DNA from 4 places in the Micromonospora sp. NPDC005291 genome. Region 3 is predicted to be linked to each of the others. Evidence: riboswitches for the same ligand, from Rfam matches in the RefSeq annotation. Region 3 holds a riboswitch; each other region holds the start of a gene.
The links. A riboswitch is a leader RNA that binds a small molecule or an ion and turns the genes downstream of it on or off. The one in region 3 is predicted to bind cyclic di-AMP.

Region 1: another riboswitch for cyclic di-AMP. It lies ahead of ABZT18_RS27555 (hypothetical protein); the one in region 3 lies ahead of ABZT18_RS28105 (transglycosylase family protein).
Region 2: another riboswitch for cyclic di-AMP. It lies ahead of ABZT18_RS09400 (C39 family peptidase); the one in region 3 lies ahead of ABZT18_RS28105 (transglycosylase family protein).
Region 4: another riboswitch for cyclic di-AMP. It lies ahead of ABZT18_RS25725 (NlpC/P60 family protein); the one in region 3 lies ahead of ABZT18_RS28105 (transglycosylase family protein).

The regions. Positions count from the first base shown of each region.
Region 1 covers NZ_JBEXGR010000026.1:73,737-81,560, forward strand. Annotated here, with positions in the region: gene ABZT18_RS27535 (carbonic anhydrase) at 1-619, opposite strand, end outside; gene ABZT18_RS27540 (alpha/beta hydrolase) at 790-1,737, shown strand; gene ABZT18_RS27545 (AAA family ATPase) at 1,845-3,962, shown strand; gene ABZT18_RS27550 (cation diffusion facilitator family transporter) at 4,069-4,983, shown strand; cyclic di-AMP (ydaO/yuaA leader) riboswitch at 5,126-5,256, shown strand; gene ABZT18_RS27555 (hypothetical protein) at 5,313-6,329, shown strand; gene ABZT18_RS27560 (hypothetical protein) at 6,451-6,960, shown strand; gene ABZT18_RS27565 (SRPBCC family protein) at 7,103-7,570, opposite strand; gene ABZT18_RS27570 (PfkB family carbohydrate kinase) at 7,760-7,824, shown strand, end outside.
Region 2 covers NZ_JBEXGR010000005.1:142,784-150,607, forward strand. Annotated here, with positions in the region: gene ABZT18_RS09370 (DNA topoisomerase IV subunit A) at 1-1,139, shown strand, start outside; gene ABZT18_RS09375 (alpha-ketoglutarate-dependent dioxygenase AlkB) at 1,262-1,897, opposite strand; gene ABZT18_RS09380 (hypothetical protein) at 2,066-2,290, opposite strand; gene ABZT18_RS09385 (acyltransferase) at 2,427-3,680, shown strand; gene ABZT18_RS09390 (hypothetical protein) at 3,772-4,155, shown strand; gene ABZT18_RS09395 (hypothetical protein) at 4,288-5,058, shown strand; cyclic di-AMP (ydaO/yuaA leader) riboswitch at 5,343-5,484, shown strand; gene ABZT18_RS09400 (C39 family peptidase) at 5,718-6,572, shown strand; gene ABZT18_RS09405 (alpha/beta hydrolase) at 6,706-7,452, shown strand; gene ABZT18_RS09410 (polysaccharide pyruvyl transferase family protein) at 7,549-7,824, opposite strand, start outside.
Region 3 covers NZ_JBEXGR010000028.1:23,052-30,875, reverse strand. Annotated here, with positions in the region: gene dinB (DNA polymerase IV) at 1-997, shown strand, start outside; gene ABZT18_RS28110 (hypothetical protein) at 1,123-1,491, shown strand; gene ABZT18_RS28105 (transglycosylase family protein) at 1,587-2,279, opposite strand; cyclic di-AMP (ydaO/yuaA leader) riboswitch at 2,279-2,450, opposite strand; gene ABZT18_RS28100 (peptidoglycan-binding domain-containing protein) at 2,776-3,264, shown strand; gene ABZT18_RS28095 (peptidase inhibitor family I36 protein) at 3,360-3,764, opposite strand; gene ABZT18_RS28090 (BTAD domain-containing putative transcriptional regulator) at 3,949-6,771, shown strand; gene ABZT18_RS28085 (nitrilase-related carbon-nitrogen hydrolase) at 6,749-7,824, opposite strand, start outside.
Region 4 covers NZ_JBEXGR010000023.1:5,996-12,617, forward strand. Annotated here, with positions in the region: gene ABZT18_RS25710 (zinc metalloprotease) at 175-1,158, shown strand; gene ABZT18_RS25715 (pyridoxamine 5'-phosphate oxidase family protein) at 1,237-1,794, opposite strand; gene dcd (dCTP deaminase) at 1,872-2,450, shown strand; gene ABZT18_RS25725 (NlpC/P60 family protein) at 2,518-3,558, opposite strand; cyclic di-AMP (ydaO/yuaA leader) riboswitch at 3,571-3,707, opposite strand; gene ABZT18_RS25730 (peptidoglycan recognition family protein) at 3,942-5,924, shown strand; gene ABZT18_RS25735 (NlpC/P60 family protein) at 5,999-6,622, opposite strand, start outside.

The sequences.
Region 1 (7,824 bases), on a different contig from region 3:
CCTGGTCGAGCAGAGCGACCTCGCCGGTGGCCAGGTCGTAGAGGCCGCCGACCACGGCGACCCGGCCCGTGGCGACCGGTCCGGCCAGCAGGTCGTCCTCGCGCAGGGTCTGCACCGTGCGCCGGACGTGCCGGCGGATCGCCAGCGGATGCACCGCCGGATCGTCGATCCCCGCCTCGGTCACCGCCGGGGCGATCTCGTCCACCAGGTGCGCCAGCGAGCCCCCGGGCCGCTGCCCGGTCCGCAGCGCGTCCACCGCGGCACCCACAGCGCCGCACCGCTCGTGGCCGAGGACCATGACCAGCGGTACGCCGAGCTGGCCGACCACGTACTCGATCGAGCCGCACACCGCGCGATCGAGCACGTGCCCACCGGTACGGATCACGCAGATCGCGCCGAAGGTCTGGTCGAAGATCGCCTCCAGCGGCACCCGCGAGTCGATGCAGCCGAGCACCACGGCGTATGGCTGCTGGTCGCCGGAGGCGGCCGCGGCGGCCGTCACGTCGTGTCCATGCACCGGCTGGCCGCTGACGAACCGCCGATTGCCGGCGAGCAGATCGGCCAGCGCGGCGCGCGGCGTGCCACCGGCCTGCCGCCCCTGCCCCGACGTCCCGCCCATGGGCGATCCCGACGACACCATGCCGTTCAGCTTGGACCGCCGCCGCCGACCACGGGCGGCGTCGGGAATGTTAGCCACGGCGCGATTGGCGTGCTGTCATGGCGGGTAGCCCGTGTTACCGCCGGGTATCGGAGGTGCTGGTGGTGCCGGGCGGCCCTGGGGAGGTGGCGATGCCGGAGCGGTTCGAGGTCGGTCTGCCGGACGGCGTACGGCTCAACGTCGAGGCGACAGGGCCGACGGACGCCCAGGTCACCGCCATCCTGCTGCACGGCTGGACGCTGGATGGACGCGCCTGGCACCGGCAGGTCGACGCGCTCACCGCCTCGTCGCTCGACGGGGCGGTGCGGGTGGTCACCTACGACGCGCGGGGGCACGGCCGGTCCAGCTGCATGGCGCTGCCCACGGCCACCCTGGCCCAGCTCGGCGACGACCTGGTCGCGGTGATCGACGCGGTGGCACCGGCCGGGCCGGTGCTCCTGGTCGGGCACTCGCTGGGCGGCATGACGATCATGGAGTACGCCCACCGCCACCCCGCGCACTTCGCCGCCCGTACGGCGGGGCTGGTCTTCGTCTCGACCACCGCCGAGGGGCACACACACACCGTCTACGGGCTCTCGCCGCGGATCGCCCGGCTGATCCGGCTGGCCGAGACGACCGGTGCCGGCGTGCTGGCCCGGTGCGGCTCGTGGCGAGCGCCCCGGGCGCTGCTGAACGCGCTGCAACCGAGCATCCGGTGGATGCTCTTCGGCGACCGCTGCGAGCCGGCCGACATCCGCCTGGTGACCTCGGCGGTGGCTCGTGCCTCGCTGCGCTCGATCGGCGGGTTCCGCGCCTCCATCGGCACCCAGCACCGGCTGGACACCCTCGCCGCGTTGGCCCACCTGCCGGCCGCCGCCCTGGTCGGCGACCGGGACCGGCTGACCCCACCGCCGTGCGCCGAGTCGATCGCCGCGGCCCTGCCGGCCACCGAGCTGACCGTCTGCCCGGGTGCCGGGCACATGCTCATGATGGAGCGCCCGGACGAGGTGAACGCCGCCCTGACCGGCGTCCTGCGTCGGGTGCTCGCCGAACAGCCGCCCCGCACGCACGGCACAACCCCCGCCACGACGGGTGTCTGACCCCGTTCCCGCACCTCGGGCGCGGCGGGCCGGGCCGGAGGCCGTACCCTTCTGCGTTGGCCCGCGCGGTTCCCGCCGCTTGCCGGCGATCTTCGAAGGAGCATGCGTTGACCGACCAGACCGGCCTGGAGCAGGAGATCGCCGCCGAGCAACGCCACCTCGACCGGGTGTACGCCCGACTGGCCGAACTGCGGCGCTCGGCGGTCCGCGCCGAGCGCGACGGCTACCGGATGGCCCGGGTGGGCACGTTCGGTGCGCTGGTCGAACGCGACGCGATGGTCTTCCACGCGGCGCAGCGGCGGCACACCCTGGATGCCGAGCATGAGGGGCTGGTCTTCGGTCGGATGGACCTGCGCGACCGTCAGGTGCTGCACGTCGGGCGACTCGGGATCCGGGACGAGGACGCCACCACGCTGGTCGTCGACTGGCGGGCTCCGGCCGCCGCCGCCTTCTACCAGGCCACCCCGGCGCAATCGCTGGATCTGGTGCGCCGCCGCACGATCCAGACCCGCGGCGAGCGGGTCACCCGGATCGAGGACGAGTTGCTGGACCCGACCGCCGCCCCGGAGGGGATGACGGTCGTCGGCGACGGCGCGTTGCTGGCCACCCTGTCCAAGGCCACCGGCCGGGGCATGCGGGACATCGTGGCGACCATCCAGCGGGAGCAGGACGAGGCGATCCGCTCGCCCAGCTCCGGGGTGACGATCGTCGCGGGCGGCCCGGGCACCGGCAAGACCGCGGTAGCTCTGCACCGGGCCGCGTTCCTGCTCTACTCCGACCGCAGCCGGTACGCGGGCGGCGGCATCCTGGTGGTCGGCCCGTCATCGGTCTTCGTCGAGTACATTGCCTCGGTTCTGCCGTCGCTCGGTGAGGACACGGCGACCCTGCACTCGCTGGGGACCCTCTTCCCGGGGATGACCGCCACTCGCACCGATCCGCCCGAGGTGGCCGCGGTGAAGGGGTCGCTGCGGATGCGGCAGGTGCTGGAGCGGGCGGCCCGTGACGCGGTGCCCGGCGGCCCGGGTGAGCTGCGGCTGCTCTACCGGGGCACGCTGCTGCGGCTGGACCGGGCCGCGCTGGACCGGGTCCGGGATCGCGCGCTGCAACGGGGCGCCCGACGCAACGAGGTGCGCCGGGCCGGCTTCGACGGGGTCTTCGCCGCGCTCTGGGCCCAGGCCCGCGAGGTGGGCATCACTCAACTGCCGGAGCAGCGGGCCTTCGAGGCCGAGATCGCCGAGCGGCCGGAGTTCCGGGAGTTCCTCAAGGCGTGGTGGCCGCGGCTGCACCCTCGGCACGTGCTCGGCTGGCTGGCGCAGCCGGACCGGCTGCGCCGGTACGCCTCGGGAATCCTCTCCTCCGCGGAGATCCGGCTGCTCAACGCCGCGTACCGGAGTCTGGAATCGGCCGGGCTGACCATCGCTGACGTGGCACTGCTGGACGAGTTGGACGCGCTGCTCGGTAAGCCGGCGCAGCCGGCCCGGGCCCGGCGTGACCCGTTCCAGCTCGCTGGCGGCGTACGCGAGCTGAGCACCCTCGGCGACCGGCAGCGGGCCGCGCGTGCGGCGGCTCGGGAGCGCCCGGCGGACTACCGGGATTACGCGCATGTGGTGGTGGATGAGGCCCAGGACGTCTCACCGATGCAGTGGCGGATGATCGGTCGACGTGGCCGCCTGGCCTCCTGGACGGTGGTGGGTGACCCCGCGCAGACCGCGTGGACCGGCCACCCCGACGAGCTGGACCGGGCCCGGGACCAGGCGCTGGGCCGGCGCAAGCGGCACGATTTCACGCTCACCACCAACTACCGCAACTCGGCGGAGATCTTCGCGGTGGCGGCGGCGGAGATCCGCCGGCTCTACCCTGACCTGCCGCTGCCGACCGCCGTCCGCTCCACCGGGGTCGATCCGGTCGAGCTGGTGGTGCCCGCGACGGGGTTGGAGACGGCGATCGTGGAGGCGGCCGCCGGCCTGCTGGCCGAGGTGGAGGGCACCGTCGGGGTGATCACGCCGGTCCCCCGCCGCGACGAGGTCGTCGGCTGGCTCGGCGCGCTCGACGCACCAAGGTTGCAGGTGGTGACCAGCCTTGAGGCCAAGGGCATGGAGTACGACGCGGTGGTGCTGGTCGCACCGAGCGAGATCCGGGCGGATCCGGGTGCCGGGGTGCGCACCCTGTACGTCGCGCTCTCCCGGGCCACTCAGCGACTCACCACCATCGACCCGACCGGCTGATCCGTGCTGGTGGCTGCCGGCGAGCGTCGCCGGCCGTACACTTGCATACATAGCGATGTGAGCATACATTTGACCGGGTCCTGACTGGCAGCGGAGGGTGTATCTCGTGGGCGCAGGTCATGACCACCATGGGTCGGTCGCCAATGCCGCACATCGGCACAGGGGTCGACTCTGGGCGGCGTTCGGCCTGCTCGCCACCCTGATGGTGGTCGAGGCGGTGGCCGCCCTGCACACCGGCTCGCTCGCCCTGCTCTCCGACGCCGGGCACATGTTCACCGACGTGCTCGGCATCGGGATGGCGCTCGCCGCGATCACCGCGACCCGGCGCGCCACCGGCGACCCGCAACGCACCTTCGGGCTCTACCGACTCGAGGTGCTCGCCGCGCTCGCCAACGCCGTCCTGCTCTCCGGCGTCGCGGTCTACGTGGTGATCGAGGCGATCCGCCGCTTCGGCGACCCCCACGAGGTCATCGCCGGCCCGATGCTCGCGGTGGCCGTGCTCGGCCTGCTCGCGAACATCGTCGCCTTCGCCCTGCTCCGTGTCGGCGCCCGGGAGAGCATCAACCTCCAGGGCGCCTACCTGGAGGTGCTCGGCGACCTGCTCGGCTCGCTCGGCGTGATCGGCGCGGCACTGCTCATCACCGCCACCGACTGGTGGTGGGCCGACCCACTGGTCGCGGTCGCCATCGGCGTGTTCATCCTGCCGCGCACCTGGCGGCTGGCCCGCGCCGCCGTCCGCATCCTGGTGCAGGCCGCCCCGGAACACCTCCAGGTGACCGCCGTGCACGACCGGTTGGCCGCAGTGCCCGGTGTGGTCGAGGTGCACGACCTGCACGTCTGGACGCTCACCTCAGGCATGGACGTGGCCTCCGCACACCTGACCATGGCACCCGGCGCGGAGGTCGGCGCGGTGCTCACCGCGGCGCGTACGGCCCTGCACGACGACTTCCGGATCGAGCACGCGACGTTGCAGATCGAGCCCAGCGCCGCCTCCGGGGCCTGCGGCCCGGTCGAGTGGTGACAGCCTTTTGGGAGCTTTCCTCGGCTTCGCCGGATATTGCCGTGACGACGTACGCACCGTCCGTCACATCGGCTGCAACTGCCCCACCGGCACCGGTAGGCTCGGTCCCGGCCTCCACCAGGCGGCGCCCTCCCGGCGCCGGTGATGGTCGCCGCCTAATCGCCCGAGTGGCGAACCGGGGAACCACGTTCCTGGGGTGCATCCGCGTCAGCGGTAGGGATCTTCCGTCCCGAACCCGTCAGCTAACCCGGTCGGCGGCTAACGGAAGGACATGCGCAGTGGCACCAGCACGACCACCCTCCGCCCGACTGGCGGCCCTGATCGTCGCGATGTTCGCCCTCAGCGTCGCGCTCCCGGCCGGCGCCGCCTCGGCCGCACCCCCGAGCGGCCTCCGGGCCGCCGCCGCACCCGACTCCGACGAAGAGGGCGGCACCCCGGCGCTGCGGGCCCAACTCGACGCGGCCAGCAAGGGCTACCTGGACGCGAAGCGCGCCCTGGACACCTCCGTGCAGCGGCAGCAGCAGCTCGCCACCCAACTGAAGACCACCGAGGCCGAGCTCGACCAGCGCAGCGGCAAGGTTGGCGAGATCGCCGGGGTGGCGTATCGCACCGGCCGGCTCGGCGCGATGTCGGCGCTGCTCAACAGCAACACCCCCGAGGGCTTCATGGATCGGGCCGCCGCACTGGACGCGGTGGCCGCCAACGAGGACCGGGTGCTGCGCGACCTGCTCGCCACCAAGGACCAGGCCAACCGCACCCGGGTCGCCCTGGACGGCGAGATCATTGAACAGCGCAAGCAGGTCGCGGTGATGGCCAAGCGCAAGGAGCAGGCCGAACGGGCCCTGACCGTGGCCACCACGCCCAAGCCGCGGACCACTGTGGACACCGGCTCCAACCGGGGCACCTCCGCCGCCAACGCGACGGCCGCACCGCGCAACTCCGACGGCTCCTGGCCGTCGGAGTCGTGCAGCGTCAACGACCCCACCCCGGCCAGCGGCTGCATCACCCCGCGCACCCTGCACGCGCTGAATCAGGCCAAGGCCGCTGGCTTCACCCGGTACGTCTCCTGCCACCGCCCCAGCGGCTCCGGTGAACACCCGAAGGGCCGGGCCTGCGACTTCGCCGCGCAGAAGGGTGGCTTCGGCAGCGACGCCACCGGCGGCGACAAGACCTACGGCAACAACCTGGCCGCGTACTTCATCCGCAACGCCGATCGGCTCGCCGTGCTGTACGTGATCTGGTACAGGCAGATCTGGCTGCCCAGCAGCGGGTGGAAGTCGTACAGCGGGGCGGGTGGCGACCCGTCCAGCGACCACACCAACCACGTGCACCTGTCGGTCTACTGACCGATCCGTGGTCGGTGCCTCCCACACACGGGGGCACCGACCACGGCTACGTCACAGGGCGTACCCCTGATGTCGCCGGCCGTCGGACGACCCGGTCAGCGTCGGCGGGCAGCATCGCGGTATGCGACGGATCCCACCCATCGCCCGCAAGGGGCTGCTCACCCTGCACCTGGTCACCTCGCTCGGCTGGCTCGGCGCCGACCTGGTGCTGCTCACCCTCGGCATCGCCGTGCAGCGTGGCGCCGACCCGGCCGTGATGTATCCGGTCGCGGCACTGGTCGGCACCGTGCTGTTCGCGCCGCTGAGCGTGCTGGTCTGGCTGATCGGCGTCACCAGCGCGCTGCTCACCCCGTGGGGTCTGCTGCGCTACCGCTGGGTGCTGGTCAAGCTGGTGCTCACCACGGTGATGGTCGGGCTGGTGCTCTTCCTGCTCACCCCGAATCTGCGGCACGCCGGTGCGGTGGGCGCCACCCTGCCCGCGCGGGATCGCGCCGACCTGGTGATCGCACCCGCGGTGTCGACCAGCCTGATGATCATCGCGACGGTGCTGTCCACCTACAAGCCGTGGGGCCGGCGGCGCGGGACGCGACCCATCCTGGCGAGTCGTGATCGCGCTGCAACCAGGATGTAGTGGCCTCCAGGCTGCCCGAAGGCCACTACATCCACGATCAAGCACGATCATGGTGCGGGGTGCGGGGTGCGGGGTGCGGGGTGCGGGGTGCGGGGTGCGGGGTGCGGGGTGCGGGGTGCGGGGTGCGCGGGGTGCGGGCGGGTCAGGCGGGCGGTGGGGGGTCGCCTGCGCGGTCGAGGGCCGCGCCGAGCCGGGTGGCCAGGGCGAGGTGAGCGACCCGGGCCTGGCGGAACGCGTACCGGAACAGCAGCGTCGGCGCGCTCAGGGTGATCTCGACGTCGATCCGGACCAGGCCGTCCGGCTCGGCGCGCAGCCGGGTGTGGTTGCGTACCGTGGTGGCCGGCCACTGGCGGGCCACCGTGACGATCTCGTCGTCCTCGCTGATCAGCACGTCCGCGTGGTAGGTGGTCCGGAAGTGCAGCGGCCCGGCCGCCAGGCGGTCGTTGATCGTGTAGCTGGCCCGTGCGCCGGGTCGGGGCGACAGTCGGCGGACCCGGACGATCAGCGGGTGCAGCTCACCCTGCCGGGTCAGGTCGCTGAGAAACGCCGCCGCCTCGGCTGGCGAGCAGCGGGCCTGGACGGTGTAGCTGAAGGTATCGCTGCTGAGCACGCCGTCTCCCGCCATCGCTGGTCGCACGATCGTCCCGTACCGATGTCTGGCTGGCAACGCCCGACGGCCGCCAACGCCTGGACGAACCCGGGGTGATGCGATGCCGTGGCACCACCTGTCCCATTAGGGTCGGTTAGTGAAGAATCACCGGACGGTGCTGAGGGCGGACATCATGAACGGCGACGGCCGGTGAGTGGGCACGTGATGGTCTTCGCGCCCACTCCGCAGCTGACGGTGACCGTGGACCAGCCGAA
Region 2 (7,824 bases), on a different contig from region 3:
AGTTCGACCGGATCGAGCTGGAGGCAGAGCAGGAGCGGCTGCGTGCCGAGATCGCCGAGCTGAGCACGATCCTCGACGACGAGCGGGTGCTCAAGAAGCTGGTCTCCGACGAGCTGGCGGCCGTGGTCAAGCAGTTCAGCACCGAGCGGCGTACGACGCTGGTCGACGGTGATCTCAAGGAGGTGCTGGCCGCGTCCATACCGGCCGGTCCGCTGGAGGTCGCCGACGACCCGTGCCAGGTGATTCTCTCCGCGACCGGGTTGGTCGCGCGCACCGCGGCCGAGTCGGAGGAGAGCGCCGAGGGGCGCCGGCGCAACGGTCGGGTCAAGCACGACACGGTACGCGCGATCGCGCACTCCACCGCCCGTGGTCGGGTGCTGCTGCTGACCAGTGCCGGTCGGGCCTTCAAGGTCGACGTTCTGCCGCTGCCGGTGCTGCCCGAGCAGGCCGGCACGGTGTCGCTGCGGGGCGGTATGTCCGCGGCCGAGCTGGTGCCGTTGGCGGCGGGGGAGACCGTCGTTGGTCTGGCTCCGCTGGGCGGGCAGGCGGAGGGCTCACCGGGGCTGGCGCTGGGCACCCGGCAGGGCATGGTGAAGATCTGTGCGCCGGAGTGGCCGGTGCGCTCCGACGAGTTCGAGGTGATCGGTCTGCGCGACGGTGACGAGGTGGTCGGGGCGACCTGGCTGGCCGACGGCGCCGAGACGCTGACCTTCGTCACCTCCGAGGCGTCGCTGTTGCGCTTCCCCGCGGCGCTGGTCCGTCCGCAGGGTCTCAAGGGCGGCGGCATGGCCGGGATCAACCTGCCCGCTGGAGCGCGGGTGGCGTTCTTCGGCGCGGTACGCACCGACGACCCGGGGCATGGCGAGCCGATGGTGGTCACCTCCACCGGGGCGACGGTCAAGGTGACGCCGTTCAAGGCGTACCCGGTGAAGGGCCGGGCGACCGGCGGCGTGCGCGCGCACCGCTTCCTCAAGGGTGAGACGGACGTGGCGGTCGCCTGGGTGGGTCCGCGCCCCGTCGGCGCGACCGGCACCGGCGACCCGGTAGAGCTGCCCACGGCGGACCCCCGCCGCGACGGCTCCGGCTTCGCCGTGATGCTCGGCCCAACGGTGGTAGGCCACCTGATCGAACGCGACTAACCGCCCCCACCGGGGACCGGTCCCGCCCGGCCGCCCTGGTTGATCATGAAGTTATTGCCGTGACACGCCGGTGTTTCCGGCAATAACTTCATGATCAAAAAGGGTGCTGGCGGGGGTGGGGATCAGGCGACGTTTATGGGGCGGAACTGGACGCTTACTCGGGGGCCTACCGGGCGGGTGGTTTTCGGGATGGCGTGTTCCCAGGTGCGTTGGCACGAGCCGCCCATCACGATCAGGTCGCCGTGGCCCACCGGGAAGCGCAGGCTGCCGCCGCCGCCACGTGGGCGCAGCAGCAGCGGTCGGGGTGCTCCGAAGGAGACGATCGCGACGATGGTGTCGGTGTGTGCTGACCGGCCGATGGTGTCGCCGTGCCAGGCGACGCTGTCCCGACCGGTTCGGTAGAGGCACATGCCCGCGGTGACGAAGGGCTCGCCCAGCTCGGGCGCGTAGTGCCGGGTCAGCTCCGCCCGTGCCGCGGTGAGGACGGGGTGGGGAAGTTGCCTCTCGCTGTCGTACCAACAGAGCAGGCGGGGCACGTCGACCTCGGTGTCGTACATGGTGCGCCGCTCGGCACGCCAGGGCACCTCGGTGAGCAGGGTGTCGAGGACGGCGTCGGAGCCGCGCACCCAGCCGGGGAGGTGGTCGACCCAGGCGCCCCGGCTGAGCTGGTGTCGCCGGATCTGGCCGGGCAGTGGCCCCAGGGTCGGCCCGGCGTCGGCCAGGTCGAGCATCGACGGCTGGTAGGCGGCCTGCGTCATGCGGCCACCCTAGCAGCCGTTTCGTACACCCGTGCTATGTCTGTGCCACGCGCATCCCTCAAGATCGTGCTCGATCCTGGATGTAGTGGCATCCCGCGCGATCGAGGGGACTATTTCCAGGATCGAGCGTGACCATGGCGGGCGCGGCGTCGCTCGCGTGCGACAGCGTCAGTCGCGTACGTCGGCGGGGCGTACGGCGTCGAACACCGCGTCCACGACCCGTGCCCTTCCCTGCCCGTCGACGGTGGACCAGGCTTGCGCGGCCAGCGTCGCGCCGCGAGCCGAGCAGCCCGTGCAGGGTGCGCGCCGCCGTCGCGCGGGCGGCTCGTCCGGCGACCCACCGGCGGTCAGCTCCGGCAGCCGCGTTGGCGGGGTGGAACGCGTCCGGTTCACCCGGGAGTGCCCCGGGTAGGGTGCCCCGGGTGCGGCCCCTGCTGGGCCGTCGCGGGCGTCGCCGTCGCGCCGTCCGACGTCGTACCGAGGAGGACACGCACGTGCTGGTGACGTTGCCGAGCGTCGGGATCCCAGCATGACGAGCGCCGCCGCGGCGACGGCTGCCCGGCCCACCCCCGCGTCGGCCCGGCTGCCCTCGCTGACCGGGCTGCGCTGGATCGCCGCGTTGCTGGTCTTCGGATTCCACGCGGGCACCATGCGGATCATCGCCGAGCCGGACTACAAGGCCGTGGTCGACGCGTTGTTCACCCTCGGCCTGTCCGGGGTGCAGTTCTTCTTCATCCTGAGCGGTTTCGTGCTGGTCTGGTCGGCCCGCGTAGGCGACTCCCGGCGCACCTTCTGGCGGCGACGGGTCGCCAAGATCTATCCGAATCACCTGGTGCTGTGGGGGGCGGCGCTGCTGGTCGCCTGGTGGTTCGCCGACCCGGTCCTGCCGGCGGTCGCGCTGGAGAACCTGCTGTTGTTGCAGGCCTGGGATCCCCGACCGGGCTGGTTCTACAGCATCAACACCGTGAGCTGGTCGCTCTCCTGCGAGTTCTTCTTCTACCTCTGCCTGCCGTTGGCGCTGCCGCTGCTGCGCCGGGCCCGGCCGAAGCTGCTCTGGGTGCTGATCGTCGCGCTACCTCTGCTGATCCTCGCGCTCTGGCCGGCCCAGCACCTGGTGCCGGAGGCGAGCCGCTGGTGGTTCACGCAGATCTTCCCGCCCGTACGGTCGCTGGAGTTCTGGATGGGCGCGGTGGCGGCCGAGCTGATGCGCCGTGGCCTCTGGCGCGGCCCGGGGCTGACCGCAGCCAGCGTGATCTTCCTGGCCACCTGGGTGGCAGCGGCAGAATGGATTCGCGCCGAGCTGTGGACCACGCTGCTCGCGGTGGCGTACCTGCTGGTGATCACTGCCGCCGCGGACGCGGACGTCCGAGGTAAGCGTTCCCCGTGGCGGTCCCGACCGGTGGTCTGGCTCGGCGAGGTCTCCTTCGCCTTCTACCTGGTGCACGTGCTGGTGATGACGAGCGTGCTGCGCTGGAGCGGTGACTGGGGGACCGGCTTCCAGGGCTGGCGTGGCCCCGTCGCGGTGCTCGGCTTCCTGCTGGTGAACCTGGTCCTCGCCGGGCTGCTGCACCGCTTCGTCGAGACCCCGATGATGCGCCGGCTCGCTCCACGCCGCCCGGCCCGCCAGGTGTCCGTCCCTCAGCAACGCACCGCCAGCATCGAAGTCAGCGGCCACGAAGACCGCACCGCCGATGGCGTCGGGACCCAGGCCCAGGCCGGCGAAGCCGCCGGCGGCGACGTCGAGCAGGCCAGCGGCCGATCGACGTACGTCGACTCGCGCTGAGGCGTCCGCACTGGTCAGCGCGGTCGGCGCGGCGTACGCCGACACGCCCGTGGTCGATGCGCCCGGGTCGGCGTGACGGTAGCGTGGGGGCGTGCTTCCGGTCGCGTTCACCTGTCCCCTGTGGTGGGTGGCGCGCTGGGCGACACGGGTGCTGACCAGCCTCGCCGTCGTCGCGGCCCTGGCGCTTGGCGCAGGCCCGGCCTCGGCCGCCACGCCAACCCTGAGCGCCGGGCCGAGTTCCGTGCCGACCCTGAGCGCCGTGCCAACGGCTGCGCAATCGGCCCAGGTGGCCCCTGAGGGAGCCGTCGAGACCTCCTTGCCGGCCTGGTCGGTCGACTCGCAACCGGCGCTGCCCGCCGGCCGGGGCACCGTCGCGGCGGCCGGCGTGCTGTCGGTGTGCGGGGCCGGGTCCGACCGGCTGCCCCTCGTCGACGGTCCGAGCGGCCGGGCGCCCCGGGCCCCACCAGGGCGCTGAGCCACCGGGACGAGCGTCCCGTCGCCGCGCCCTGTCGATCCACCCGCTCCGCACCCCGCCGATTCGTGGCCCACCGTGGCCCGGTGGCCGGTGGGGCTCCCACCGCATTGCTCTCTCCCCGAGGTGCCGACCATGGAGACCGTCGTCTTCTACCAGTTCGTGACCGAGGTGCCGCAGGCCGCCGCCATCTGGTCGGCCCTGTTCCTGCTGGCACTGGGCGTACTCATCGTGCTGGCCGCCCGCCCCGAGCGGGACCGGCCAACGGACGACCCGCTCCCGACCGCGCCCACCGCCCGGGAGTTGGCCGCGGCCGAGGCCGTCGACCTGCGCCGGTACGCCGAGGAGGTGGCCGTCGCCGCGGCCGGCGCGACCAGGACCGCACGGCGGCGCCGCGTGGCCTGGCTGACCGCTCAGGAGCAGATGGAGCGGGCCTGGGGCGGGTACGACGAGGCGGACACCGCCGCCCGTCGCTTCGCGGGTGCCGGGGCGCTGCCCACCCCGCATACCCCCCGCACCCCCGCCGAGTACGCCTCCCGGGAGCGCTACCTGCATCGCGCGGCGGCGGCGGCGCACTGGCGGGGCGACCTGACCATGGCGCAGTTCGGCGACGTGTTCGGGCATCGGCACGGGTGGGATCCCCGGCGGCACCCGGTCGAGCAGGAGGTGCTGCTGAGCCGGGCGATCCGGGACGCGAGGCTGGCCGACTACCAGGCCGCCGCCACCCGGGAGCGGGCCGCCTGGCGGGACGCGGAACTGGCCGCCGAGTCGGCCCGCACTCTCGCCGAGGAGGCGTACGCGGCAGCGGCCCGGCTGCGGCCGAACCCGGTACCCGCCCGCCGGGCGGCTACCCGGGCGTTCCGTCCCGCACTCGTGGCACGCTGGCGCCCGGCTCGCGCGGGTTGAGCCCGATCCGTTATGTGAGCCCGGTCATGTCAATGGCGAATCGGGCGTCGGGCACGATTGGCTCGATTTTTCCCATGATTGTGGCCGCATAATCGGCGGCCTGTCCGGTTGTCGCCCGCAGGCGTCGCCGTAACCGGTTGTCCCATCGAGTCACATCATCGGCAATACGCGCAGAAATTGTCGCGCCGATTGGAGTTTACGCAGGTGAACCCGGCTTGGCAGGGGAAGGGCCGGCCAGTACTGTCGTCCTGTCCGGTGCGGTAACCGTTCGCAAGAGGCGACGCCGCGCCGACCCGCTCAATCGTGATCTACGAACCGGGGACCCATCAGTAAGTCCGGGGTGAATCCGCGAGCCACGGCCCGCGGTAGGGCGATCTTCCCGCCCGAATCCGTCAGCTAACCCGGTAGGCGGTGTCGGAAGGAGTTCTATCCTCGTGCAGCACCTTTCCATCCCTCGGTTGTTCCCTCGCCTCCACGGCGCAGCGGTGCCCCCGCTCATTCGTCCAGTGACGGTGAGCTGACCCCCGGGTCACTGCCTTTCCCGCCCGGCCGCGCCGGGCGTTCCCCTGAGCGGTTCACCATCCGCGGACCACGGTCCGCGCGCTGGCGCCTGCCCGGATGCCGGTCCGGCCCCCGGTGTGCCGCTCTCCCCCCGATCCGTGGAGGACCCCGTGAAGCACACCCTGAAGCGTCAGCTCCGCCGCCTCGCCACCGAGCGCCCTTACCAGATCGTTGTCGCCTCCGCCGCGGCCCTCGCGATCGCCAGCACCACCGGCGCCCTGGTCACCAGCACCGACGACGCCCCGGCCAGCCAGCACACCGTGACCACGGTCGCCGAGATGCGCAGCGACACCGCTGCCTCCCGCAGCGAGGCGCGCGACGCGTCCTCCTCGGCCAGCACCGCACCGACCACCGCCGCCCCCGCGCCGGCCACCAGTGCCGCGTCGCCCGCAGCCAAGGCCAGCAGCAACCCGGACCTGACCCGTAAGCCGGAGCCGCCGAAGCCGCCCGCGACCAAGGTGCTCGACTACGACTACCAGGTGCAGAACACGTACTACAACTGCGGCCCGGCTGCCACCCGCAACGCTCTCAGCGCCGCCGGCATCAACCGCACCCAGGATGAGCTGGGCGCCGAGCTGGGCACCACCGAGATGGGCACCAACTCGGCCCTGGACACCACCCGGGTGCTCAACGCCGAGGTGAAGGGCTCCCCGTACCGGACCCGGATGTTCGCCGGCACGCCCAGCTCGGCCCAGATGGACCAGCTCCAGGCCGACGTGGTCAAGGCGATCACCGACGGTCGCGGTGTGGTGGCCAACGTCGTCGGCGACGCCACCGACACCAACGGCGGCTGGCACTCCTACGGCGGCGGGCACTACATCGCCGTGGTGGGTTACAAGGACAACGGCCGGACCGTGCGAATCGCCGACTCGGCCAACGCGGCCGACCCGTCGTACTGGATCACCACGATCGACCTGGCCAACTGGATCGCCAGCCGGGGCTACTCCGCCTGACCCAGGCACGTTGACCGCCGCGGGCGCCGTCCCCCACAAGGGGCCGGCGCCCGCGGCGTCTTCACCGAGCGGTCAGGCCTGCGCCGCATCGACGATCCTCGTACCTGGTCGCGAACCGTGGGAGACTGCGGCCGTGGTGGATGAATCAGGTGGCCGGGCAGGCCGTGGGCCGATCCTGTTGCTGCTGCACGGGATGGGGGCGACCGGAGACGTCTGGCTGCCGTGGGCGCCGTTGCTGGAGCAGCACTGGCCCGGGCGGTGGCTGGCACCGGACCTCGCCGGCCACGGCTGGTCGGCCCCGCTGCCGTCGTACACCTTTGCTGGTTTCGCCGGCCGGATCGCCCACGGCCTGGCCGCCGACGACCGGCTCGTCGTGCTCGGGCACTCGCTGGGCGGGGTGGTCGGCCTGGCGCTGGCCGCCCGCGCCACCGGGATACCGGTGGACGCGGTGGTCGGGCTCGGCATCAAGGCGCTCTGGTCGCCGGCCGAGCTGGCCCGCGCCGCGGAGCTCGCCGCGCGCCCGGTGAGCTGGTTCGCCAGCCGCACCGAGGCGGCCCGCCGCTACCTGCGCGTCTCCGGGTTGGTCGGCCTGGTCCCGCCGGATCATCCGGTGGTGGACGCCGGGTTGCGTCAGGTCGACGGCCGGTGGCGCCTCGCCATGGACCCGACAGCCTTCGGCGTCGGCGAGCCCGACCTGGCCCCGTTGCTGGCGGCGACCGACGTGCCGGTGGTGCTGGCGCGTGGCGAGCACGACCCGATGGTCACCGACCAGCAGCTCAAGGAGTACGGCGTACCGGTCGCCACGCTGCCCGGTCTCGGCCACAACGCGCACGTGGAGGACCGAGCGGCCGTTCTGGCGCTGGTGGACCCATACCGGTGATCGGTCACAACGGTGCGGACGCGCTCGGTGCCTTCCCGCTGTCGCCGTGATGCAGTTGGACGTGGGCGAGCTGGGTGAAGCGGATGCAGTGGCTGGTCAGTTGGCTCCGAGCATCCGGCGGACCCGGCCGGCGACGGCCTGCTTGACCCGCTCGCGCAGTGACTGCGCGTGGAGGGTCTTGACCTTTTTCTGGAGCGTCCGGTTCTCGTCCCGCAGCCACTGGATGCGCGTCAGCAACTCCTCGGGAGAGTAGGCGGAGACCGGCCGGACCGCAGGTGGGTAGACGGTCTGGCGGACCTGCTCGTCGAAGCGGGTAGCGCTGTCTCCGTCGGCGAACGAGAGGCCGAGGTCGTGCTTGGCGAGGAACGCGGT
Region 3 (7,824 bases):
TCCGGACGCGATCGTGGTGCCACCCCGGATGTCGGCGTACACGGCGGCGAGCCGCGCGGTCTTCGAGATCTTCCGGCAGACCACCCCGCTGGTCGAGGGGCTCTCCATCGACGAGGCGTTCCTGGACGTGGGCGGCCTGCGGCGGCTCGTCGGGTCACCGGCCGACATCGCCGAGCGGCTGCGTCGGGAGGTCAGTGAACGGGTCCAACTGCCGATCACGGTGGGCGTGGCCCGCACGAAGTTCCTGGCGAAGGTGGCCAGCGGGGTGGCGAAGCCCGACGGGCTGCTGGTGGTCGCGCCGGACGCCGAGTTGGCGTTCCTGCACCCGCTGCCCGTGGAGCGGCTGTGGGGCGTCGGCCCGGTCACCGCCGCGAAGCTGCGGGAACGACGGATCCGTACGGTCGGCGAGGTGGCCCGACTCGGCGAGGCCGCGTTGGTGTCGATGCTCGGGGCGGGCGCCGGTCGGCACCTGCACGCTCTGGCGCACAATCGCGACCCCCGGGCGGTTCAGGTGGGGCGTCGGCGCGGCTCGATGGGCGCCCAGCACGCGCTGAGCCGTAGCCCGCATGCCCCGGCGGAGCTGGATGCCATCCTCGCCGGGCTGGTCGACCGGGTCAGCCGGCGGATGCGGGCGGCCGGGCGGTCCGGGCGCACGGTGGTGCTGCGGCTGCGCTTCGGCGACTACACCCGGGCGACCCGCTCACACACCATCGGCAAGGCGACGGCCGACACGACGTCGCTGCTCACCGCCGCGCGAGCGCTGCTGCGGGCCGCGCTGCCCGAGATCGATCGTCGTGGTGTCACCCTGATCGGTGTTTCGGTGGGCAATCTGGACGACAACCCGGTTCAGCCGGAGCTGCCGTTCCACCGCGAACCGGGTGCGGAGTTGGACGCCGCAGTGGACGCGGTCCGTGACCGGTTCGGATCGGCGGCGCTCACCCGTGCGGTGCTGCTCGGCCGGGATCCGGGCGTCGAGATGCCGCTGCTGCCGGATTGACCGGTCTGCGTGCCGCGTTCGGGGGGCCGAGCTGCGACCGGAGACACATCACAGCAGGTCGGCGGTTTAGCCAGCGGCTGACGGGTGACCCTTGTGGGGTACAGCCTGACAAGGGGGGACCCACGATGTCCGACGACACCAGCAACCGACCGAGCCGTCACGCCGAGCGCCCGCACGACGTGACCGACCCGCTGCTCTGGCAGTTGGCGATCGACGTGCTGAGCGCCCACGAGCCGGACGACGAGGGGCAGTGCCGCAACCTCCAGTGCGCCGGGCAGTCCTGGCCGTGCACGGCTCGCACCGGCGCCGAGCAGTCTCTGCGCGTGTCCCGCGGCACGCCCGCCTCGGACGAGATGCCCATGGACGGCGGCGACAGTGACGATGTCGGCACTGCCTGGCCCGGGGAGGGCGCGGTACCGGCCCAGCGATGGGCCCGCAATGCCGACCCGGTGGCGTCGCATCGCGGATCGAAGGCGTCCGCCTCGGCGGCGTGACGGCGGGGTGCACCGGCACGAACACACGGCGCTGCTCAGCGCCACACACAGGAACGCTCGGCCGGTGACCCGGCCGAGCGTTCGTGTGTCATCCGTCAGAGGCTGAGCCGCTGGCCCGGGAAGATCAGACCCGGGTCGGTGCCGACCAGCGGCCGGTTGTGCTCGTACAGGGCCTGCCAGCCGCCGGCCACCCGGTGGGTGTCGGCGATCTCCGACAGGGTGTCGCCCGGCTTGACCAGGTACTGGTCGCCCGCCGTCGGCGCGGTGCGCTCGTGGTTGCGGGTCGCCGGCTGCTCGCCGCGCGACGACCGCTCCTGCGGCGTGGTGGGCTTCGCGGTCGACTTCGTCGACGGCTTCTCGGTCGACTTGGTCGACGGCTTCGCGGTCGACTTGGTCGACGGCTTCTCGGTCGACTTGGTCGCGGAGCCGCCCTTCTTGCCGCAGGTCGGCCAGGCGCCGATGCCCTGCCCGTCGAGCACCTTCTCGGCGACGGCGATCTGCTCGCCGCGGCTGGCCAGGTCAGCGCGGGCGGCGTACTTCTTGCCGCCGTAACCGGCCCAGGTGCCCTGCGAGAACTGCAATCCGCCGTAGTAACCGTTGCCGGTGTTGATCTTCCAGTTGCCACCGGACTCGCACTGGGCGATCGCGTCCCAGTTGACCGCGGCCTGCGCTGGGGCGGCCGGCCCGAAGAGGGCGACGGCGCCGGTGACCGCACCGACGGCCAGGGTGCCGACGGCGAGACGGCGGGTGGTGACCCGTCGATGACGGGGGGTGTAGACAGACGTCATGTGAGCTTCCTCCACGCCGGCGAGGTGAGCTGTCGGGTTCGGGCCGAGGAGCCCGGCCGCACGGTGGCGGCTTCACCCCGAGGTGACATGCACCGAGGAACGTTGGGTCCCCCGCTCCTGCCCGGTGACTGGGTTCCGACGACCGGGGGCAGGATTTGGCGTTGCCGGCCGTGGTGTCCGCAATGGCGAACCCGACCGACGTTAGGCACGGTCGGTGACGGTCGCCCACCCCCTGTGAACTTCTTCACCGGGCCACGCGGGGCGGGTCGCGCAGCGGTTGCGAGCGATCGACGTCTGTGCAGTCACCATCATGGACCGTTTCCGATCAGACGTCGGTCCCGGTGGTGCGTGCCGAGACGAGCGGGTGGGTGTCACCGCCCCGCTGGAACCGCTGGTGGCGAATTGACGTTCGAGCAAGAAACGGTAGATCGACGGTCGCGATGCTCCTGGGCATGCCGGGTTGACCCGAGCAGCCAAGCCCGCCCAGGAGGAGATCATGCCGATCCACCAGAACCGCACCGGGCGCCGCAGCGCCGCCGCCATCCTGCTGACCGTGCTGGCCAGCGCCGGACTCGCCGCGCTCGCGCCGACCGCCGCGCAGGCGGCCAGCACGTGCACCAGCCTGACCTTCTTCCGCGTCGGTGGCTACCCGGGCGGTGCCGACATGCACGTGCCCACCATCGGCTGGCAGGACGGTAACAAGACCTGCTACCTGGAGTACGGCCACTCCAACAGCGCGGTCAAGGTGTTGCAGGAGGCGCTGAACAACTGCTACTCCCAGTCCCTGAGGCTCGACGGCCAGTACGGCACCAACACCCGGAATGCCGTCCGGGCCGCGCAACGTCAGATCAACCAGACCTGGGAGTGGGCGAACATCGCCGAAGACGGCGAGTATGGCCCGCAGACCCGGGCGTGGATGGGCTTCGCGATCTTCGGGGTCAACGGTGGCCCGGTCATCCCGAACGTCTGCTACTACCCGGGCTGACCCGCGCGACGGCGCCGGCCGGAATCCCCCGTTGGATTCCGACCGGCGCCGTCGTGGCGTCTCCGGTCCCTCCCCCGCACCGGAGACTCCGGCCCTCAACACACCCGTACGGCCTCGATGCGCGTGTTCCAGGTGCCGCCAATCGCGGCCGAGTCATACGCCAGGTTCGCCCGGTAGCCGTAGGCGTGCTGGTAGCCGAGCAGGCCGGTGGCATTGGCGTTGTCCCAGAAGGTGGAGACGGTGCCGGACGGCCGGTTGTTCTTGATCGACTGGGCCCTGTTGCGGAAGTACGAGGGCAACGTCACGTCGTTACAGCCGTTGTACGGCCCGTCGAGGTAGAAGACGTCACCGGAGAAGTTGATCCCGGCGTAGAGGCAGAGCAGGTTCGAGGGGCAGGCGTAGTTGGCAGCCTGGGCCGGGCTCGGGGCGGCGCCGAACACGGCGGTCAGGGCAACCGTGGCAACCAGGGCGGACGTGAGCCTTCGCCGAATGCTTCGCACGTGAGTGACCTCCAGGTCTCGTCACGACCGCGTCGGCCGTGAGTCGAATTGCCGACATCGGATTGAGAGATGTCGCTGTGCCTACGATGATCTGCGCGGAAGGTCGACGGATTCCTGCCGGAACCTCAATCCGGCTGTGCCGGCGGGGTTGGCCGACCGGCGGCACGGGGGCGAGCGGCGATTCATGGAGATTCGGATCCTCGGACCAGTCGAGGTGTGGTCGAACGGCCAACTGATCGACGCGGGAGCGGCCCGGCAACGCGCCGTCCTCGCCGCGCTGGCGGTCGACGTGGGCCGGCCGGTTCGCGCGGAATCCCTGGTGGATCGGGTCTGGGGTGACTCCCCGCCTCCCCGGGTCCGGCACAACCTGCACGTCTACCTCGCTCGGATCCGCCGGGTGCTGACCGCTGCCGGGGCGCCGGACGCGCTGGTCCGCCGCTCCGGCGGATACCTGCTGGACCTACCGCCGGAGACGGTCGACGGACAGCACTTCGACGCACTGCGGCAGCGGGCCGTCGAGCTGGCCGACGACGACCCGGAGCGGTCGGAGCTGCTGCGCCGGGCCATGGCGCTGTGGCGCGGCGAGCCGCTGGCCGGGTTGCCCGGCGAATGGGCGGCCCGGGTTCGGCAGGACTGGCACCGCCGGCACACCGAAACCGTCGTGCAGTGGGCCCGCAACCTGCTGCGCCGGGGTGAGCCGACGGCCGTGATCGACCCGTTGACCCGGCTCGCCGACGAGCACCCGCTCGACGAACCGGTCGCCGCCGCGCTACTGCACGCGCTGGCCGCCGCGGGGCGGAGCGCACAGGCGCTGGCGTACTACGCCCGCTTACGGGACCAGTTGACCGACGCGCTCGGCGCGGACCCGAGCACCGAGCTTCGCCAGCTGCACCAGGCCATCCTGCGCGGTGAGATCACCGTGCCGACACCCCCCGCCGAGCCGACCCCGACACACACTGCGGCCGGCCCCGTCGCGCGGCTCGACCAGGCACACCCGGTCCCGGCGCAGTTGCCCTCGGACGTCCGGGGCTTCGCCGGACGGGGTGCGGAGCTGACCCAACTGGACGCGCTACGGACGGCTGCCGAGGCGCATCCCGGTGCGGTGCCGGTGGCGGTGATCTCCGGGCTGGCCGGGGTGGGCAAGACGGCGCTGGCCGTGCACTGGGCGCACCGGGGGGTCGAGCATTTCCCCGATGGGCAGCTCTACGCCAACCTGCAGGGCTACAGCCACAGCGGCGTGGTGCGCAGCGCGGAGCAGGTGGTGCGCGGCTTCCTGACGGCGCTCGGGGTGTCGCCCCGGGATCTGCCGTTCGACCCGCAGGAGCAGACAGCGCTGTACCGCAGCCTGCTGGCCGGCCGACGGATGCTGGTATTGCTGGACAACGCCCGGGACGCCGCGCAGGTCCGGCCGCTGCTGCCCGGGTCCGCCCACTGCCTGGTGCTGGTGACGAGCCGGGACCGGCTGACCGGCCTGGTGGCCACCGAGGGCGCCGAGCCGCTGGTGCTGGACCTGCTCACCGCCGCGGACGCGGAAGCACTGCTGCACGCACGGATCGGGGTGCGGGCCGCGATGGAACGAGCCGCCGTCGGCGAGTTGGTCGGGCTCTGCGACCGGCTGCCGTTGGCGCTGGTCGTGGTGGCGGCCCGGGCGGTTGTCCGGCCTCAGCTCTCCCTGGCCGAGCTTGGCGCGCAGTTGCGGACCGACGGTGGGCTGGGCGGGCTGGACGCGGGCGACCACGCCAGCAGCGTGCGGACGGCGCTGTCCTGGTCGTACCGCCTGTTGACCGGGCCGACCGCCCGACTCTTCCGGTTGGTGGGCGGCAGCACGGACGTGACGCTCAGTACGGCGGCCGGAGCCAGCCTCGCCAGCGTCGAGCACCGCGAGGTGCGGACGGCATTCGCCGAACTCGCCGACGCGCACCTGGTGCTGGAGCGCGGCCCGGACCGGTACGGGATGCACGACCTGCTGCGGGCCTTCGCGGCCGAGCTCTCCGGCGAGCAGGACCCGGTCGGCGATCGGGCTGTGGCGCGGGGTCGACTCTTCGACCACTACCTGCAGAGCGCGCACGCTGCTGCCGTGCTGCTGCACCCGCACTGGGACCCGATCGCGCTGCCGCCGGCCGTCGCCGGGGTCCGACCCGAAAAGGTCAGCGATCACGACGAGGCGACGGCATGGTTCGCCCGGGAGCGTGAGGTGCTGATCGCACTGGTCGAGCGGTGCGCGGCCAGCGGGTTCGACCGGCACGCCTGGCAGCTGGCCTGGAGTTTGACCATTTTCCTGGACCGGCAGGGCAGCTGGCACGACCAGCTGGCGGTGCAGCGGACGGCGCTGGTCGCCGCGCGCCGCAGCGGCGACTTGGCCGGGCAGGCACACGCGCACCGCAGTCTGGCCCGGGCCCAGGCCCGGCTGGGCCGGCTCGACGAGGCACCCGGTCAGCTCCAGCGGGCACTGGAGCTGTTCCGGGCCCTCGACGACCCGGCCAACCAGGGGCACACCTGCCTGGACCTGGCTGAGATGGCCGACCGGCAGGGCCGGCGCGCAGAGGTCGTCCAGCACGCGGAGGGGGCGCTGACGTTGTACCGCACGGCCGGGCACCGGTACGGGCAGGCGATGGCGTTGAACGCGATCGGTTGGTACCGCGCCCAACTGGGTGAGCACCACGCCGCGATCGAGGCGTGTCGGCAGGGCTTGGCGCTGTTGCGGGAGTTCGACGACCGCCACGGTGAGGCCCCGACCTGGGACACCCTCGGCTACGCGCAGCACCGCGCGGGGCGACCGGCGGAGGCGGTCGACTCGTACCGGCACGCGGTGGAGCTGTACCGGGAGTTCCGGGACCGGTACTACGAGGCGGACACGCTGGGGCACCTGGCCGAGGCGCAGGCCGAGGCCGGCGACCTGGCCGGGGCGGCCCGGAGCTGGCGGACGGCGTTGAGCATCCTCGACGACCTCGGGCACCCGGACGCGGAGCGTATCCGTCGTCGGCTCACGGACGCCGACGGACCGTGACCGGCCGTCGGGTCGCAACGACAGAGACGACCAGCAGGATCAGGGACAGGAACGGAAACCAGTCTCCCGTACGCGAATAGACCGTGCGCCACCCTGCCGTCGGCGCGGCGCTGACCAACAGCTCAGCGTCACCGGCGGTGGTCTCACCCAACATCCTGCCGGCGGGGTCGGTCACCGTCAGCCGGCCGAGCGCGGCGGCGCGGACCACTGTGAGACCGTTCTCCACACTGCGGACCAGGGCCATCCGACTGTGCAGCCAGCCGTCGGAGGTGAAGTCCAGGGCGGGGACGAGCAGCACAGCGGTGCCCTTCGCCCGATACCGCCGCACCAGGCCGGGATAGTCGAGGTCCTTACAGATCGCGACGCCGAACCGCCCGTCCACGATCACGTCGTCATCTCCCGGTGTCAGCCAGTCCTCCAGGCCCGGAACCACATGCTGTTTCTCGTAGGTCGTGACCGACCCACCCGGCTTCAGCACCAGGGCGACGTTGCGCGCCGTGCCGTCCCGCCGCAGCACCGCGCCGACGACGACCTGCGCCTCGGTCTGCTGGAGCGCGTCCACGAGCACGGGCAACGTCGTGTCCGTGACGGCGAACACCTTCTCCGGCAGCACGACAATCCGTGCCCCTCGAGCGACCAGGCCCGCCACTCGCGCAACGTACCGGGTGAGCAGGTCACGGCCGGGCGGTTCGTCGATCGGGAGCCCGTCCTCGGGCTGTTGCAGGGCAACGAGGCCGACGGCCAGCGGCTCGGCCGCGTCCGGGGAGCGGCTCAGTGACCAGGCCGACCATCCGCCGACGCCGAGCAGGAGAGCGAGCAGGCAGATGAGGGCGGAGCGTGAGCTTTCCAGCCGGGTGGTGAGGACAGGCCGCATGCTTCTGAGCAGAGCGGCAACGGCGATCGGGACGGCGAGCAGCAGGTAGGTGACGCCCCAGACACCGGTGAGCGCGGTCAGCTGGATGACGGGGCGGACGTCGGCCTGCGTGTAGGCGAGGCTCCACCACGCGCCGTGCGGGAACAGGCGGGACGCGGCGTACTCGCCCAGCACCCACA
Region 4 (6,622 bases), on a different contig from region 3:
AGGCACCCCCGCGCGACGGCCGCCCTGCCGGCCCAACCTTGTCCCGGGGAAAGAAGTTTCCCGACGGCAACTCATAGCCGTTCTCAAATACATCGATGAGTTGTAACGTCTGCCTCACGTTTCCAGCCACGGCGTGACACACCCCCTGCCACGCCGCCAGAAAGAGGTGGGCCCATGGGACTCCGTCCCAACCTGCTGACCCGGCGTGCTGCCGGTGTCGCGTCGACGACCCTCGCGCTGCTGCTCAGCACCGCTGCGGTGGGCGTCGTTCCGGCTGCTTCGGCCTTCTCGGCGGCGCCCGGCGGCGCCTGCGTGGAGCCGGCCGACAGCCACGCCAACGCCCGGGCGAAGCCCGGTGCCGCGGCCAAGCACGACCCGAACGAGCTGACCGCCACACAGGTCCGCCAGCGGGAAGCCGACCTGGCGGCGGCGCTGCGCGAGCGCGCCACCTTCCGCACGGGTGCCGGCGCGACGGCGCTGGCCACCGTCACCATCCCGGTCGTGGTGCACGTGATCCAGGAGAACAGCACCCGGGCCGGCGGCAACATCCCGGACTCGCTGATCACCTCACAGATCAGTGTGCTCAACCAGGCGTACGCAGGTGCCACCGGCGGCGCGGTCACCGCGTTCGCCTTCCGGCTCGACAAGATCAACCGGGTGACGAACCCGTCGTGGTACCCGATCGTGCAGGGCTCGTCGGCGGAGCGGTCGATGAAGTCCTCGCTGCGGGTGGGCGGCAAGAACACCCTCAACATCTACCTCGGTGAGCTGAGCAACGACCTGCTGGGCTGGGCAACCTTCCCGCAGCGGAACCTGAGCAGCATGGACGGCGTGGTCGCGCTGAGCGAGTCCCTGCCGGGCGGCACCGCGACCAACTACAACCAGGGCGACACCGGCACCCACGAGGTGGGGCACTGGCTGAACCTGTACCACACCTTCCAGGGTGGCTGCGGTGGCTCGGGTGACAGCGTCAGTGACACCCCGGCCGAGGCGTCGCCCGCGTACCAGTGCCCGACGGGGCGCAACACCTGCTCGGCGGCGGGGCTGGACCCGATCACCAACTTCATGGACTACACCTACGACTCGTGCATGTACCAGTTCACCCCGGGGCAGGCGACCCGCATGCTGACCGCGTGGAACGCGTACCGCGCGGCGTGAATCTTCCGCGTACACCCGGTGCCGGCTCCGTCGTGACGGAGCCGGCACCGTCGTCTCTGCCTCCGGACCCGGCCGTGGTCAGGCGGCCGTGTACTGGACGTCGCGGTTGAGACGGGTCGGGCGCGCCTGCGGTACGACGAGCGGCGCGGCCGCCGCCGACGGGGCGTGCGGGTCGAGCCAGACCCGAACGGCCGGCCGACCCGGCGCGAGACCCGGAATGCCCGCGGTGTGCTGCTCGCGGCGGGTCAGCATCGCCACGTCGACGGTGAACTCGAACAGCCGCCAGTCGACCTGCGGCTCCGCACGGGCGCCCTGCGCCAGCCGGGCCACCCGTGTCGGATCGGTCACCGGATGGGCCCGCCCCGCCACGTACGCCTCGTCGTCGCTCTCCTCCGGGGGGAACGAGTGCAGCGCGTAACGGCCGTCCCGTTCGAGGTCACGGCGCTTCGGAGAGTCGATGATGAAGCAGAAGAGGCCCTCGTCGGTGATGACCGGGGAGACCGGGTGGACCCGGGGTCCGCCGTCGGCGCGGACCGTGGCCAGATAGCCGAAGCCCGGCCCGTACTGCTGAAGGAGAACGCGGATCCCGTCGGCGAGTCGGGGCTCGTCGGCGGCGAATTCGGACCAGGAAGCCATGCGGACATTCTATCGAACAAATGTACGAAGAGCGACCTCGACACGCTGGTCACCGCCTACCTCGCTATGGTGGTCCGATGCTGCTCTCTGACCGCGACCTGGTCTCCGAGATCAAGGCCGGCACGCTGGGCCTGGAGCCGTTCGAGCCCACCCTGGTCCAACCGTCCAGCATCGACGTGAGACTCGACCGGCTGTTCCGGGTCTTCAACAACCACCTTTACACCCACATCGATCCGGCGATGCAGCAGGACGACCTGACATCGGCGGTCGAGGTGCCCGACGGCGAGCCGTTCGTGCTGCACCCGGGGGAGTTCGTGCTCGCCTCGACGCTGGAGGTCATCTCGCTGGGCGACCAGCTCGCCGGCCGGCTGGAAGGGAAGAGCTCACTGGGCCGGCTCGGGCTGCTCACGCACTCCACCGCCGGCTTCATCGACCCGGGTTTCTCCGGTCACGTGACGCTGGAGCTCTCCAATGTGGCGAACCTGCCGATCACCCTCTGGCCGGGCATGAAGATCGGCCAGCTCTGCATCTTCCGGCTCTCCTCGCCGGCCGAGCACCCGTACGGCTCGGCGGTCTACGGTTCGCGCTACCAGGGCCAACGTGGGCCGACGCCGAGCCGCGCCTGGCAGAGCTGGCGCGCCTGGCCCACCCGCTGATCCCTGTACGCACGACGAGGGCCCGCCGCGAACGGATCGCGACGGGCCCTCATTCGTGAGGAGTGGGTCAGCCTGGGCGGCCGTAGCTGTGGATCGGGCCGTCGTCGACCTTCTTCATCTTGACCGGTTGACCAGCCTGCGAGGCGTGCACCACCCAGCCACCGCCGACGTACATGCCCACGTGGTGGATGTCGCTGTAGTAGAAGACCAGGTCGCCGGGGCGCAGGTTGGCCTTGCTGACGTCCTTGGTGACGCGGCTCTGCGCGGCGGCGTTGTGCGGCAGCGACACGCCAGCCTTGGCCCAGGCGGCCAGCATCAGCCCGGAGCAGTCGTACGAGTTCGGGCCCTCGGCACCCCAGACGTAGGGCTTGCCGATCTGGGCGCAGGCGAACTTGACGGCCGTGCCCGCGGCGCCGCCGGGGTAGCTGCCAGGGCAGGGCGCCGGGCGCAGCGAACCGCCGCCACCGTTGCCATACACCTTGAGGCGCAGCTTCTGCAGCCGGTCGATCTCCTCGTTGATCTGCTTCTTCTTCGCCGCCAACTGCGCTTCGGTGCGGGTCAGCTGGGCCACCATCTCGTCCAGCGGCGCCTTCTGCTGGGCCAGCTCGTCGCGCAGGTCCGCGACCTGCCGCACGTCCTGCTGCTGGTTGTGCGCGAACCGGTCGAGCATCTCCAACTGGCCGACCACCTCGGTGGGTGACCGGCTGCCCAACATCGCGTTGACGGTGGAGACGTTCTCGCCCTTGTAGGCACGGACGGCGAGGGCGCTGACCTTGTCCATCGCCGCGTCGACCTCCCGCTCCAGCGGGGCGATCCGGGCGGCCAGCGCGTCGGCCTGCTTGCGCTTGGCAGCCAGGTCGGTTCGGGTGGCGTTGTGGCGTTCGATGATCGGTTCGAGCTTGTTCCAGTCGGCGTCGATCTGGCGCTCAATCTCGGCGACGGACGGGTCCGCGTGGGCCGCCGTGGCGCTGCCGGTCAGGACGACGGCGACGCCGGCCAGTGCGGCGAGGGCCGTGGTGAAGCGGGACCAGCGTGGGCGCGGCACGATCGACGTCGGGCCGGCTGACGCCGACCGCTCGGACGACGGCCGCGGGGCATGGAGTGCCACCGGGTTCCGTACTCCTTCTTCCTGACCGCCTACCGGGTTAGCTGACGGGTTCGGGCGGGAAGTTGGCGCCCTACCGCAATGGCTGCGGATTCACCCCGGGAAAACCTGGGTCCCCGGTTCGCTCGGAAGCGACTCGGCGGTGTCGGTCCGTTACCGCCCGGGCTGGGCGGACCTGCTATCGGGCCGACAAATGACCAGAGTAGAGACGGCTGTTACCGATCCGCAACCCGTGCGGCCGTGACACTCCGTACCGATCCGAAAGGTTCACCGACCGTGTGTGAAGATTTTTTTCCTAACACCTCGATACATGGAAAGGTATTGACGCAGACTCCCGGGCGGCGCGAAGGTGACCTCACCTTCACCCGCAACATCTAGGGGGTTCGATGCGCCATTCAACCCTGTCGACCGGCCGGCGCGCACTGCTCGCCGCCGCCGTGGTCGCAGCCGCGACCGCGGTTCCGCTACCCTCCGGCCCGGCCGCCGCCGCGCCCACCGCCGACCGCCAGCAGCAGTACGCCGCGGCGGCGACCGAGTACGGTGTGCCGACCGTCGTGCTGCTCGCCGTCTCCTATCTGGAGTCCCGCTGGGACAGCAACGCCGGCACACCGAGCACCAGCGGCGGCTACGGCCCGATGCACCTCACCGACGCCCGGCACGTGGCCGCCCTACCCGGGCGCGGCCACCACGACGCCGGCACCGAGGACCCACGCGGCGACGACTCCCGCTCCGCGAGACTGCTCGCCCCCCGACCGGCCGAGGATCCCGCGCCGCCCGCCGCCGCGTTGCAGACCATGGACGCCGCCGCCGCGCTGACCGGCGCCGCCCCCGAGGCACTGCGCACCGATGCGGGCGTCAACATCCGGGGCGGCGCCGCGCTGCTCGGGGCGTACCAGAGGGAGTTGGGCGCGCCGGTCGGTGCCGACACCGACCCGGCGGCCTGGTACGGCGCGGTGGCCCGCTACGCCGGCGCGGACAGCGCTGACGCCGCGGCGGCCTTCGCCGACGAGGTCTTCACCACCATTGGTGCCGGCGAAACCCGGGTGACCGACGACGGCCAGCGGATCACACTGCCGGCCCGCGCGGTGCAACCGCAGCGTTCCTGGTTGGACCGGCTGGGCCTGCGCCGCCTGGCTCGCCCGGACGGGCTGGAATGCCCCCGCACCATCTCCTGCGAGTGGATCCCGGCACCCTACGAGGCGTTCGGCGACGGCGACTACGGCAACCACGACCTCTCCGACCGGCCCGCGCGGCAGAAGATCGAGTACATCGTCATCCACGACACCGAGGCGAGCTGGGCGACCACCCTGCAGCTCGTCCAGGACCCGACGTACGTGAGCTGGCACTACTCGCTGCGCTCGGTCGACGGGCACGTCGCCCAGCACGTGAAGACCAAGGACGTCGGCTGGCATGCCGGCAACTGGTACGTGAACGCCAAGTCGATCGGCCTGGAACACGAGGGCTTCGCCGCGCAGGGCACCTGGTACACCGAGGCGATGTACCGGACCTCGGCGAAGCTGGTCCGGCACCTGGCACTGCGGCTGGGCATCCCACTGGACCGCCAGCACATCATCGGCCACGACAACGTGCCCGGCACCGTCGCCTCGACCGTGCGCGGGATGCACTGGGACCCGGGCCCGTACTGGGACTGGACGCACTACTTCAACCTGCTGCACGCCCCTCGGCTGGACACCGGCACCCCGGCCACCGGGCTGGTCCGGATCGACCCGGACTACGCCACCAACCAGCCGGCGTTCATCGGCTGCGTCACCGTCGGCGTGCCGTGCGCGCCACGCGGCTCCTCGGCCGTGGTGCTGCGCAGCGCGCCGTCCGCGGACGCCCCGCTGGTCAACGACATCGCGCTCCGCCCGGGCGGCACCCCGAACACGATGGAGGTGTCCGATCACGGCGCCCGGGCATCCGCCGGTCAGACGTACGCGCTCGCCGGCCGGCAGGGCGACTGGACGGCAATCTGGTATCTCGGTCAACGGGCCTGGTTTCACAACCCGGCGTCCGCGCCGACTGCCAGCTGGACCGTCGGCGTGGTGGCGACCCCGAAGCCCGGACGGGCCACCATCCCGGTGTACGGGCGGGCGTACCCGGAGCAGGCCGCCTACCCGGCCGGGGTGCCCTACCAGGCGATCTCACCACTCCAGTACACCCTGTCCGCCGGGCAGCGGTACGCCGTCGGCGCGGTCCTGGCCGGCGAGTACTACCGGGCCAGCACGTTCGACGGCTCCTCGCCGGGTGACTGGACGGTGATCCGCGGCCAGAACCGTTACGCGCAGATCCAGTTCGGCCACCGCATCATGTACGTCGACCTCGCAGACGTGCAGCTGCTGCCGTCACCGGTGGGCGCGCCCCGCTGAGACGCCACGCGCTCCACTGAGAACCACGACGGCCCCCGGTCGGTGACCGGGGGCCGTCGTCGTGCCTGTGGGGATCAGCCGGGTCTGCGGAACCCGGCGACCGGCATCGTGTTGATGCTGGACACCTGCACCGGTTTACCGGCCCGGGGGGCGTGCACCATCTGGCTGTTGCCCAGATACAGCCCGACATGACTCAGGCCGGCGAAGAAGAAGACCAGGTCACCGGGGCGGGCGTCGGCTCGCGAGATGGCCTTGCCCTCGTTCCACTGGTCACCGGTGTGGTGGGTGAGGCTGATCCCGGCGGCCTTGTAGGCGTACTGGGTCAGCCCCGAGCAGTCGAACGAGTTCGGGCCGGTGGCGCCCCAGACGTACGGCTTGCCGACCTTCCCGCAGGCGGTCCTGATCGCGGTACGGGCAGCCGCACTGACCACTCCGTTGATGGTCGGGCAGGCCGCGGTCACGACCGTGGTCTTGGGCATCGACGCCTCGAGCTGCTTGATCTCGGCGTCGATCTGCTTCTTCTTGGCCGCCAGGTCGTTCTGCTGCTTGGTCTGGGTGACGATCAGCGCGTCCAGCTTCTGCTTCTCGCCGTCGTACTTGGCCCGCACGGCCAGCACGCTCTCGACCTCTTTGCGCTCCTGCGAGGCCAGCCGGTCGAGGACGGTGAGCTGCTCGGTCAGCGTGTCTGGCTTGGCGCT